DNA from 2 places in the Pseudolysinimonas sp. genome. Region 1 is predicted to be linked to the other one. Evidence: predicted binding sites of a transcription regulator. Region 1 holds the regulator's gene; the other holds the start of a gene.
What was found. Region 1 encodes HrcA, which represses chaperone genes, less so after heat shock. Its sites were predicted from a motif close to TTNGCACTCGNNNNNNNCGAGTGCNAA; they were not measured.

Region 1 (6,047 bases):
GCGACCCTTCGCGGCCTTCGGACCCTCCCAGCGGGACACCGAGCGCTCGGCGGCCCACGGGATCACACCCGACACCCCGAGCTCGGTCGCCGCCTGCACGGCGAGCTCGTCGCGGTCTCCCTTCGCGAGCGCTTGGGCGAGCCAGAGCTCCGGCCGGGGTGCTTCGACTCGCACGACGGTCTCCACGGCGAGCGTGAGGTGGTCGCGCTGCACCTCAAGCACCGTGCCGCTCGCCCCCACGCCTGCACCGTCGCCGATCGACAGTCTCTCGCCGATGCGCACCCGGGCGACCGCGATCGCGTGCCGCCCCTCGTCGCCGCCGAGCGTCACGACCGACCCGGCCACGACATCCTGCGCCGTGAGGTCGGCGTCGAGGTACAGCGACGCCATCAGCGGCGACCGCCCCGTCGGACCCCGTCGCGTGTGGTCGGACCCGACTCGTGCTGGGTCCAGGCGCACCTGGCTGGAGCCAAGCGCATCACATACCGCCGAGGAAGCGATCCCGGAGCTTCGCGAACAGCCCCTGCTGGAACTTCGAGAACTCGGGGCGGACCGGGCGACGGCTCGCCGCGAACTGCTCCATGAGCTTCTGCTCGGTGCTGTTGAGCCGCACGGGAGTGACCACCTGGATGCCGACCCGCAGGTCGCCACGGCCCTGACCCCGGCGGTTGGTGATGCCGCGGTCCTTGACGGTGACGACGTCGGCCGACTGCGTGCCGGGCTTGATCTCGATCGTGACGTCGCCGTCGAGCGACGGGAGCGTCACCTCGGTGCCGAGCACCGCATCCACCATCTGCACCTCGAGCGTCGCGAGGAGGTCGTCGGCGTTGCGGCTGAAGACGTCGTGGTGCTTGACCTTGAACTCGAAGACGACGTCGCCGTTCGGGCCGCCCGCGGGTCCCGCCTGACCGCGGCCCTTGAGCTGGAGGCGGTCGCCCGTGTCGACTCCGGCTGGGATGTCGAACGAGAGCGTGCGCTTGGCCCGCACCCGGCCCTGACCCATGCAGGTCGGGCACGGGTTCGGGATGACCGTGCCGTAGCCCTGGCAGGTGCCGCACGGGCTCGACGTCATGACGTTGCCGAGGAGCGAGCGCACGGCGCGCTGGATGTGGCCGCTGCCGCCGCAGATGTCGCACGTGACGACCGTGGTTCCCGGTGCGCAGCACGACCCGGCACACGTCTCGCACGTGATCGCGGTGTCGACCTCGAGGTCGCGGTGCGCGCCGAACACGACGTCGTCGAGCTGGATCTCGAGCCGCACGAGCGAGTCGTCGCCGCGCGCCTTGCGCTGCCGCGGGCCGGAGCGGCCCTGCGAGGCACCGAAGAACGTCTCGAAGATGTCGCCGAAGCCGAAGCCCTGGGCACCACCGCCGAACCCCGCCTGGGGTCCGAGGTCGTAGCGCTGCCGCTGGTCGGGGTCGCTCAGCACGTCGTAGGCGTGCGTGACCGACTTGAAGCGGTCCGCCGCGTCGGCGCTCGGGTTGACGTCGGGATGGAGCTCACGCGCGAGCTTCCGGTACGCCTTCTTGATCTCCTCCGGGCTCGCGTTCTTGTCGACCCCGAGGACCTCGTAATGATCCGCCACTTACCGTTCGTCCTCACCGAGCAGCCGCGTCAGGTACCGCGCCACCGCGCGGACGGCTGCCATGTTGTTCGAGTAGTCCATGCGCGTCGGTCCGAGCACCCCGAGGTGCGCGATCCCGCCGCCGGCCGCCGTGTAACCCGAGGCCACGACGCTCGCCTCTCCGAGACCGGGTGCCTCGTGCTCGCGCCCGATGCTCGTGCGCACACCGTCGATCTCGATCTCCATCTCGCTGAACAGCTTCAGCATGGTGACCTGCTCTTCGAGCGCTTCGAGCACGGGATGGATGCTGCCGCTGAAGTCGCGCTCCGTGCGGGCGAGGTTGGCCGCACCGGCGACCACGATCCTGTCCTGCCGGTTGGCGGCCACCTGGTCGCCGAGGCTCGCGACGATGGCGCCGACGAGGTCGGCCCGCTCGCGCGGGAACGCCGCGGGCAGACCGCTCAGCTTGGCGGCCGCGTCGCCGAGCGCGAGTCCGCCGAGGTCGGCGTTGATGCGACCGCGCACCTCGGCGAGGGTGTCGTCGTCGAGGGTGTGCGGGACGTCGAGCAGGCGCTGGTCGACGCGGCCGGTGTCGGTGATGAGCACCGTCATGAGGCGCGTCGGTCCGAGCGCGACGAGTTCGATGTGGCGGATGCGCGCGCTGCCGAAGGACGGGTACTGAGCGACGGCGACCTGGCTCGTGAACTGCGACAGCAGACGCACCGTGCGGGCGAGCACGTCGTCGAGGTCGACCGACTCGCCGAGGAAGGTCTCGATGGCCTGGCGCTGTCCCGAGCTGAGCGGACGCAGCTCGGTGAGGCGGTCGACGAAGACGCGGTAGCCCTTGTCGGTGGGCACCCGACCGGACGAGGTGTGCGGGGCCGCGATGAGCCCCTCCTCTTCGAGGAGCGCCATGTCGTTGCGGATCGTGGCGGCCGAGACGCCGAACGCGTGGCGCTCGACGATCGCCTTCGATCCGACCGGCTCACGGGAGGCGACGTAGTCCTGCACGACGACGCGGAGCACCTCGAGGCTGCGCTCGGAGACCATCGAAGCCTCCTCTCCACGGGTTAGCACTCGGTTCGATCGACTGCCAATACTAGCGCGACACGCCGTTACCAAGCCGTTGCATCGCGGAATCAGCAAGCGCTAGCTTGTGGGATGCCGGTTCTCGGCATCCGCTCACCGAAAGGCAGTGCCTCCATGACCGACCCCGCCGCTTCGCAGCCCGTTCCGCCGCCGGCCGGTGGTCCCGCGGTTCCGCCGCCCGCCGCCGCTCCGGCTCCCGCCGCCCCGCTCACCGAGGCGGAAGACAAGCAGTGGGCCTCGTTCGCCCACTTCGGCGGCGCGGTCATCGTGCTCGCGCTCGCGTGGCAGTGGCTCGGCCTCCTCGCCATCGTCCCCGCGCTCGTGATCTTCCTCGTGTTCGGCAAGCGCGGCGCGAAGACGCTCGTCGAGTCGAAGGAGGCGCTCAACTTCATGATCACCGCCGTCGCGGCCCTGATCATCTGGGTGATCATCTCGTCGATCATCGGTTACGCGATCGGCTCGTCGCTCGCGTTCGGCTTCAACCTCTCGGCGTACTACATCGTCGGCTTCGTGCTCGCGCTGCCCTCGTGGGCGATCATCATCGCCACGATCATCTTCTCGATCATCGGCGGCGTGAAGGTCAACGGCGGCGGGTCGTACCGCTACCCGTTCGCCCTGCGTCTCATCAAGTAACACCTACCCCTTAGGAGAATCCACACATGACCACGCCTCCTCCCGCGGCCCCGCCGCCCGCCTACCAGCCCCAGCCGGTCTCGCCCTCGGACGAGAAGACCTGGTCGGTCCTCTCGCACGTCGGCGGCATCATCCTCAACTGGGTGGGTCCGCTCATCGTGTTCCTCATCTACAAGGACCGCTCGCAGGTGATCCGCGCGCACTCGGTGGCCGCGCTGAACTTCCAGCTGACGATCCTCATCGGCTACATCGTGGGCGCGATCACGTCGCTGCTCATCATCGGCTTCCTGATCCTGGCCGCGGCGTCGATCCTGTCGATCATCTTCGGCATCATGGCCGCGCTCGCTGCGAACGAGGGTCGCCCCTACAAGTACCCGATCGCGATCAACTTCGTGAAGTAAGTCTCGCGACGCACAGAGCCGGGCCCACGTGGCCCGGCTCTGTGCGTTAACCGCCGACCTACTCGAGCAGCCGGCGCACGACGGCGTCGGCGAGCAGCCGCCCCGGGCGCGTCAGCACGACGCGACCGCGCAGGGCCGCCGCGCCCTCGACGAGCCCGTCGGCGATGAGCCCCGCCACAGCGCGGCGACCGTCGGAAGTGAGCAACTCGATCGGCAGCCCCTCGACGATGCGCGACCGCAGCAGCACGGCCTCGGTGCGGCGGGTCTCCGCCGACAGCGTCTCGCGGCCGGCGGCGGGCGACACCCCGGCGGCGAGCCGGTCGGCGTAGGCCGCGGGGTGCTTGACGTTCCACCAGCGCACGCCGCCGACGTGGCTGTGCGCCCCGGGACCGACGCCCCACCAGTCCTGCCCCGTCCAGTAGGCGAGGTTGTGACGCGACCGGTGGGCGGCATCCGTGGCCCAGTTGCTGACCTCGTACCAGCCGTAGCCGGCCGCGCTCAGGGTCTCGTCGGCGAGGTCGTACATGTCGGCCTCAAGGTCGTCGTCGGGCTGCCCGACGTCGCCGCGAGCGATCTGACGGGCGAGCTTCGTGCCGTCCTCGACGATGAGGGCGTACGCCGACAGGTGATCCGGATGCTGCGCGAGCGCGAGGTCGAGGGAGGTGGCCCAGTCGTCGAGCGACTCGCCCGGGGTGCCGTAGATGAGGTCGAGACTCACCTGGAGCCCCGCGGCGCGGGCCCATTCGACGACGAGGGGGATGCGGGCAGGGTGGTGCGTGCGCTCGAGCACGCTCAGCACGTGCGGCACGGCCGACTGCATCCCGAAGCTCACGCGCGTGAAGCCCGCCTCGGCGAGTGCCGCGAGCGACGCCTCGTCGACGGAGTCGGGGTTCGCCTCGGTCGTCACCTCGGCGCCCGGGGCCACTCCCCACGTGTCGCGCACGGCGGCGAGCATCCCGGCCAGATCGGCGACCGGCAGCAGCGTCGGGGTGCCGCCGCCGAAGAAGACGGTGGATGCCGGCCGGCCCGCCGCACCGGCGGCCTCGAGCACCCGCGCCGCCAGGTCGACCTCGGCGATCGCCTGCGCGGCGTAGTCCGACTGCTTCACGCCGCGGATCTCGGAAGCCGTGTAGGTGTTGAAGTCGCAGTACCCGCACCGCACGCGGCAGAACGGCACATGCACGTAGACCCCGAAGTCGCGCTCCCCCGCACCCTCGGCGACCGAGGCCGGCAGGAGGCCGTCGGCGGGCGCCGGGTCGGCGAGCGGAAGGGCGGAGGGCATCCTGCGATTGTCCCACCCCGCGGGTCGCGAGCGCCGACCCGCGGGGTGGGCTGAGGCACGATGGATCGTGGCCACCTATCTGCTCTGGGACATCGACGGCACGCTCATCGTCAACGACTTCACGGGAGTGAGCATCTACGCGCGCGCCTTCGAGCGCACGACCGGTGCGCCGCCCACCGAGCGTCCGGCGAACCCGCACGGGATGACCGAGGGTCAGCTGCTGCGCGAGCTGCTCGCGATCCACGGTCACGACGTCGGTCTGCACGACACCCTCCGCACCCACCTCGACGAGCTGTCGGTCGAGGAGCACGAGGTCGGACTCGCGCGTGAGCAGTGCCCCGGGGCCGCCGACGCGCTCGCGCGGTTCGCCGAGCAGGGCTGGCACAACGGGCTGCTCACCGGCAACGCCCCGGAGCGCGCGCGGTTCAAGATGCTGCAGGCCGGCTACGGCGAGGAGCCGTTCGACTGGGACCACTCGTACTTCGGCCACCTCTCCGCAGATCGGCACCACCTCACGAGCCTCGCCGCGAACGCGCTCGCGGGCCACCGTGTGGTCATCATCGGCGACACTCCGATGGACGGCGCGGCGGCCGCGTCCGCGGGCTTCCCGTTCCTCGGCGTCGGCACCGGCTCGTTCACGCCCGATGAGTTGCTCGAGGCGGGCGCCTTCGTCGCCGTCGAGTCGTTCGCGACCGGTCTCGTCGCCGCCTCGGCCGCGATCGCCGGCCTGCCGGAGGTCAGCTCCGCCGGATGAGCGCCCGCTCGTAGCGACGCGTGTAGGCCTCCTGGAAGGCCCTCAGCACGGGATACCCGATCCACAGCAGCGGATGCGCGGGTCTCGAGAACGCACGGATCCGCAGCCACACCGAGCCGTCCTCCCGGCGCTCGATCAGGAACGCCTCCTCGCCGCTCTCCGGATGCCCGCGCAGCGTGCCGTAGGCGAAGCCGCGCCGCTGGTGCTCGTCGACGACGTCGACGACTTCGATCGGGATGCGCAGCGGTCCCAGCCGCAGGATCGCGCGCTCACCGACGCTCACCGGGCCCGCCGGGTCGCGCCGGACGGGTCGGAGGCCGGAGC
Region 2 (6,047 bases), on a different contig from region 1:
TGATCAGCGCGATCGCGTCGGGGTCGGCCGCGAGGACCTCCTGGATCTGGGCGTCGAAGTTGCTGTCACCCGTGTTGTACGTCGGGGCCGCGACGACCTCGCCGCCGGCGGCCTCGAAGGCCTCCGTGACGTACTTCGCCAGGCCCGTGCCGTACGAGTCGTTGAGCACGATCAGACCGAGGGTCTGGTTGCCGTCCTCGGCGATCAGGTTGCCGAGCACCTCGCCCTGGAGCACGTCCGACGGGGCGGTGCGGAAGTACAGCCCGTTGTCGTCGTAGCTCGTGAAGGCGTCCGAGGTGTTCGCCGGGGAGAACAGGATGGTGCCGGCGCCGACGACCTGGTCGATGAACTGCAGCGAGACGCCCGAGGACGCGGCGCCGATGATGGCGGTCGGGTCGAGCGCGAGGATACGCGGAGCCTCGGTCTCGTACGCCTTGTTGTCGGTGTTACCCGAGTCGCCGTACTCGACGTCGATGGTGAGGCCGGTCGCGTCGCTGTACTCGTTGACCTGGGCGACGGCGTAGCCGACGCCGGCCTCCTCGGGCGGGCCGAGGAAGGCGAGGTTGCCGGTCTGCGGGAGCAGCGTTCCGAGCTGCATCGTGTAGTCGGCGATGGCCGTGGGCTCGGCCTCGGGCTCCTCGGTCGCAGCGCAGCCGCCGAGCACGAGGGCGGTGGTCGCGAGGATCGCAACACCGCCGAGCGTGGTCTTGAGGCTCCGCGACTTGAACGTCGTGATGCTCATGTCACTCCTTATGAGTGTTTGTAGACAGGACACTTATAGGTCGGACGGGTCCGACCGTTTCGATAACCGTAGTCCCGAGAAGCACTCCATACGATTCGTTGCTGTTTCAGCCGTGTAACGCGACGGAATCGTTACTTTTCGTGATCTGAGCGGCGGCGTCGATCAGCCGACGACCACCGCGACGCCGGAGTACTTGTTCTCGGCGTTGTACACGACGATCTGGTACGTGCCGCGCAGCGGATCACCGGCCGCATCGAGGTTGGTCGAGCCGCTGATGCCGTCGTAGTCGACATCTGGCTGCGTGACGAGCACGTCGATGCACTCGCCGAAGCTCGTGCACTTGATGCCGCCGATCGACGCGGTGCCGAGCTCCCTGGCGATCGACTCGCCGCCGTCGTCACCCGCGAGCACGGCGGCGAGCGCCGCGAGCACGGTGGCATCGTAGGCCTCCGCGGCGTAGCGCGGATCGCCGAGGCCCGGATCCTCCTGCTTGAGCTTCGCGACGAACGCCGCATCGGCCACTGCACCCTCGAGGATGCCGTTGACGCCGTTCAGGAGGCCGCTCGGCAGAGCCTGCGAGTAGTCGGCGAGGTTCTGGCTGGTCAGCCAGAGCCTCGCACCGCCGTAGCCGGCTGCCGAGAGTTGCGTGATCAGCGCCTTCGTCTGGTCGGCGTTGTCCGGCGTCGCGAGGACGACGGCGTCCGGCTCGACGCCCTTGACCTCTTCGAGGGCGGCGGCGAGGGCCTCGGCGTTCGCGTCAGCCGCCACCCCGATCGCCACGAAGTCGAGGGGCACCTCACGCGCCGCGGAGATCGCCGCCTCGAAGGCGACGGCGAGCGAGCCACCCAGGTCGCCTTCGCGATAGAGCAACGCCACCGACTCGATGTCGTCGCTCGACGAGAACCGATCGGCGAGCACGAGCGCCTGATGGGGGTAGGAGGGGATGGTGCGGAAGAAGATGTCGGCGTCGTCGAGGGCGGTGAGCTGCGGGTAGGTCGCCGCGGGCGAGATGAGCGGGATGCCGGCGTCGGCCGCAGGTCCGAGCAGGCGCTGCGCGAGCACCGACGACGAGGGGCCGATGACGACGTCGACGTCCTGCTCGACGAACGCGGCGAAAGACTCTTCCGCCTTCTGCGTCGTCGCGTCACCGGAGTCGAGGCTCACGACGACGATCGGCTGGCCGTTGACGCCGCCCGCAGCGTTGATGTCGCGGGCGGCGGCCCGAACGCCGGCGACCTGCGCGGGCGAGAGGAAGGCGAGCGGCCCGGACGCCGGGAAGAGGGTGCCGATCTTGAGCACCCCGTCGCCCGTCGGGGTGGGCGTGACCGTCGGCGTGGGCGTCGGGGTCGGCGTGGACGCGCCGCACGCACTGAGCGCGGTCAGCGCGAGGGCGACGAGCGTCGCGAGAGCTGCTCGGGCGAGCGGACGCGGCATCCAGGACTCCTTCCAGCGGAACGGTGGCCACCCTATCCCGCGGCCGGGGCACGCTCGGGGAGGCACGGCGACCGGACGGAGCGCTTGACGAGGCGTCAGACGCGCTCGAGCATCGCCCGCCTCGGGGGGCGGGAGGCGACGATCATGTCGGTCGTCAGCACGGCGAGCGCCACCCAGACCAGCCCGAATCCGATCCAACGTTCGAGCGGCATCGGCTCCTGCAGGATCAGCCAGCCGAAGAAGAACTGCAGAACCGGGGCGAGGAACTGCGTCATGCCGAGAGCGACGAGCGGGATGCGGCGCGCGCCCGCCGCGAACAGCAGGAGCGGCACGGTGGTCGCGACACCCGCGAAGAGCATCGCGACGGCGTGCCCGAGGCCGTGCTGGCCGAACTGCACGCCGCCGCCGATCACGCCGACGAGCACGAGCTGCACGATCGCGAGAGGTGTGAGCCACGCGGTCTCGAGGGTGAGGCCGCCGATCGCGTCGACCTTGGGTCCCACGATGCGCTTGATGAGCCCGTAGAAGCCGAAGCTGAAGGCGAGGATGAGCGCGATCCAGGGCACCGTCCCGTAGCCGATCGCGATCACGAGGATGGCGACAGCGGCGATACCGAGGGCGATCCACTGGGGCAGCCGCACCTTCTCGCGCAGCACGAGCACGCCGAGCAGGACCGTCACGATCGGGTTGATGAAGTAACCGAGCGACGACTCGATGACGTGCCCGGAGAGTGCGCCGAAGACGAACGTCTGCCAGTTGATGTAGATGGCGGCAGCCGCGGCGAGCATGAGCAGCGCCGTGCGGCGATCACGCACGAGCACGAGGAACGGGCCCCAGCCCCGCGTGGCCGTGAGCAGCAGCACCGAGAAGATCAGCGACATGATCACCCGGAAGGCGACGACCTCGAACGGACCCGACGGTGGCAGCAGAAGGAAGTACGCGGGGAGAAAGCCCCAGAGCACGTAGGCGGCGACGGCGAAGAGGAGGCCCGACCTGCTCGGCGAGGTCGGAGCGGGAGGCACCGGATCAACCTACCCCCGCGGGCATCCGCGCGCCGGACGCGGCGATGTGGCGGGACGACGAAGGCCCCGCACCTGAGCGCGGGGCCTTCGGTTCAGCTGATGTCAGCCGATGACCGCGAGCACGTCGCGGGCCGAGAGGACGAGGAGGTCCTGGCCCTGGTACTTGACCTCGGTTCCGCCGTACTTGGAGTAGATGACCTTGTCGCCGACCTTGACGTCGAGCGGCACGCGGTTGCCGTTGTCGTCGATGCGACCGGGTCCGACCGCCACGACCTCGCCCTCCTGGGGCTTCTCCTTCGCGGTGTCCGGGATCACGAGACCCGACGCGGTGACCTGCTCGGCGTCGACCTGCTGGATGACGATGCGATCCTCGAGCGGCTTGATGGAGACCGACACAATGACCTCTTTCTGGAAGCTCTGCTTCGTGAAGTTCGAAAGTTGGCACACTCCGACTGAGAGTGCCAGAGACAACCCTAGCGGGTGATTAGCAGTCGTACAACGCGAGTGCCAGCGGCCGGGGCAGGAGAATGGCCGCATGGATGTCGCCGACCTGCGCCGCCTGCTCTCGACCGAGGGGCTCCGGCTCCTCGACGAGGTGGGCCGTCTCGAGGCGACCGCCGACGTCGTGCGCACGGTGTCGAAGCTGCGCAAGGAGGGGCACGACGGAGGCCTCGTCGCCGCGGTGCTCGAGCAGGCGCGGCTGCGTGCCCGGGCGGTGCCGAAGTTCGGCGAGTTCGCCGACCGGATGCTGTTCACCCCCGCGGGGCTCGAGCAGACGACACGACTCCGGGTCGCCGCCCTGCACGCCGGCCGCTTCGCCGAGGCCGGGATCGATGTCGTCGCCGACCTCGGCTGCGGGATCGGCGCCGACGCCCTCGCCCTCGCGGCGCTCGACCTCGGGGTCGTCGCCGTCGAGCGCGACGAGCTCACCGCCGCGGTCGCGTCGTTCAACCTCGCACCGTTCCCGCAGGCCCGCGTCGAGCTCGGGAACGCCGAAGACGCCGACCTCGCCGGCATCGGCGGCGTCTGGCTCGACCCGGCCCGGCGCGACGGGGCCACGCGTCTCGCCGACCCCGCCGACTGGTCTCCGAGCCTCGACTGGACCTTCGACCTCGCGCGCCGCCTGCCCGCAGGCATCAAGCTCGGCCCCGGCCTCGACCGCGCGCTCCTCCCCGAGGGGATGGAGGCACAGTGGATCTCGGTCGATCGGGAGGTCGTCGAGCTCGTGCTCTGGTCGGGCGTCCTCGCGCGCGACGGGGTCGGCCGGGCGGCGCTCGTCCTCGGGGCACACGGCGCCGCGGAGCTCACGGCGGCGACCGACTCCGACGACGTCGACGCGGGCGAACTCGGCGGTTACCTCGTGGAACCCGACGGCGCCGTCATCCGCGCCCGGCTCATCGGCGATCTGGCGCGCTCCCTCGACGGCAGGATGCTCGACGCCACGATCGCCTGGATCACGACGGATGCGCAACCCGAGACGCCCTTCGGGCAGACCTTCCGCGTGCTCGAGCGTTTCCCGCTCGACGTGAAGACGCTCAAGCGCGAACTCGCCGCGCGCGGCATCGGCACGCTCGAGATCAAGAAGCGCGGAGTCGACATCGACCCCGCGCAGTTCCGCACGAGACTCGCGCTGTCCGGGGAGGCGAGCGCGACGCTCGTGCTCACCAGGATCGCGGGCTCACGCGCCGCGATCCTGGTCGAGCGAACCTGACCCGAGGGGTCAGCTGTACGACGAGATGGTGCCGATCGTCGAGAACATGATCCCGAAGAAGATCAGGTAGCCGACGACGATGAGCACCGTGAGGCCGGTGAACGCGTAGCCGATGATGAGACCGGCGAGCGCGAGCCCGTCGCCCCCCTCGCCCGTGCGCTTGATCTGGCCGCGCGCGATGTGGCCGCAGATGATGCCGCCGAGCGGCACGACGAACGCGAGCACGAGGGCGACGATCGCGAGGGTGTTCGTCGGCGGCGCGTAGTAGCCCTGCGCCGGCTGGCCGTAGGCGGGGTACGTCGGCTGAACCGGCGGGGCGGGGGCGGCGGGCGGCGGGGTCACGCCGTCGGCCGGCGGAACGGGCGGGACCGGGGGCTGAGGATCGGACATGGCCTCAAGTCTGCACCACGGTCACCGGAAGCGTGGAGTCCGCGCCGAAGTCTGCCGAGGGTGCATGACCGTGAGACATCAGGCGCGCGCCGAGGGCCGCGATCATCGCGCCGTTGTCGGTGCACAGCGACAGGGGTGGGATGCGCAGCGCGATCCCGGCAGCCGCCGCGCGTTCGGTCGCGAGGGCGCGCACCCGGGCGTTCGCGACGACTCCTCCCCCGAGCAGCAGGCGCGGCACCCCGAGGTCTCGGCACGCCGCGATCGCCTTCGCCGTGAGCACGTCGGCGACGGATTCTCGGAACGACGCGGCGACATCCGGGATCGACACCTCGCCCCCGGCCTGCTCGACGTAACGGGCGACGGCGGTCTTCAGCCCGGAGAACGAGAAATCGTAGCGGTGCTTCTCGAGGTCTTTCGCGTGCGTCAGGCCGCGCGGGAAACGGATCGCCTCGCGGTCGCCCTTCGCCGCCTCGGCGTCGATGCGCGGGCCTCCGGGGTAGGGCAGGCCGAGCAGGCGCGCGACCTTGTCGAAGGCCTCCCCCGCGGCGTCGTCGATCGTCTCGCCGAGCAGTTCGACGTCGTCGGTGAGGTCGCGCACGAGCAGGAGCGACGTGTGACCTCCGCTCACGAGGAGCGCGACGGTCGGCAGCTCGAGCTCTCCCCCGTCGTCACGCAGCAGGTCGGCGCCGACGTGCCCGACGAGGTGGTTGACGCCGTACAGCGGCTTGTCGAGCGCGAGCGCGAGCGC

Region 2: the regulator HrcA is predicted to act here: its motif matches at 3,683-3,709, upstream of groES (co-chaperone GroES).

Annotation. Positions count from the first base shown of each region.
Region 1 covers NZ_JBMRCP010000029.1:145,103-151,149, reverse strand. Annotated here, with positions in the region: gene ACO1X9_RS04345 (16S rRNA (uracil(1498)-N(3))-methyltransferase) at 1-390, opposite strand, end outside; gene dnaJ (molecular chaperone DnaJ) at 479-1,585, opposite strand; gene hrcA (heat-inducible transcriptional repressor HrcA) at 1,586-2,614, opposite strand; gene ACO1X9_RS04330 (DUF4870 domain-containing protein) at 2,768-3,286, shown strand; gene ACO1X9_RS04325 (DUF4870 domain-containing protein) at 3,313-3,687, shown strand; gene hemW (radical SAM family heme chaperone HemW) at 3,746-4,969, opposite strand; gene ACO1X9_RS04315 (HAD family hydrolase) at 5,037-5,723, shown strand; gene ACO1X9_RS04310 (DUF1990 domain-containing protein) at 5,707-6,047, opposite strand, start outside.
Region 2 covers NZ_JBMRCP010000106.1:3,245-9,291, forward strand. Annotated here, with positions in the region: gene ACO1X9_RS14805 (ABC transporter substrate-binding protein) at 1-742, opposite strand, end outside; gene ACO1X9_RS14810 (ABC transporter substrate-binding protein) at 905-2,176, opposite strand; gene rarD (EamA family transporter RarD) at 2,272-3,198, opposite strand; gene groES (co-chaperone GroES) at 3,301-3,594, opposite strand; gene ACO1X9_RS14825 (THUMP-like domain-containing protein) at 3,734-4,909, shown strand; gene ACO1X9_RS14830 (DUF4190 domain-containing protein) at 4,919-5,299, opposite strand; gene tsaD (tRNA (adenosine(37)-N6)-threonylcarbamoyltransferase complex transferase subunit TsaD) at 5,304-6,047, opposite strand, start outside.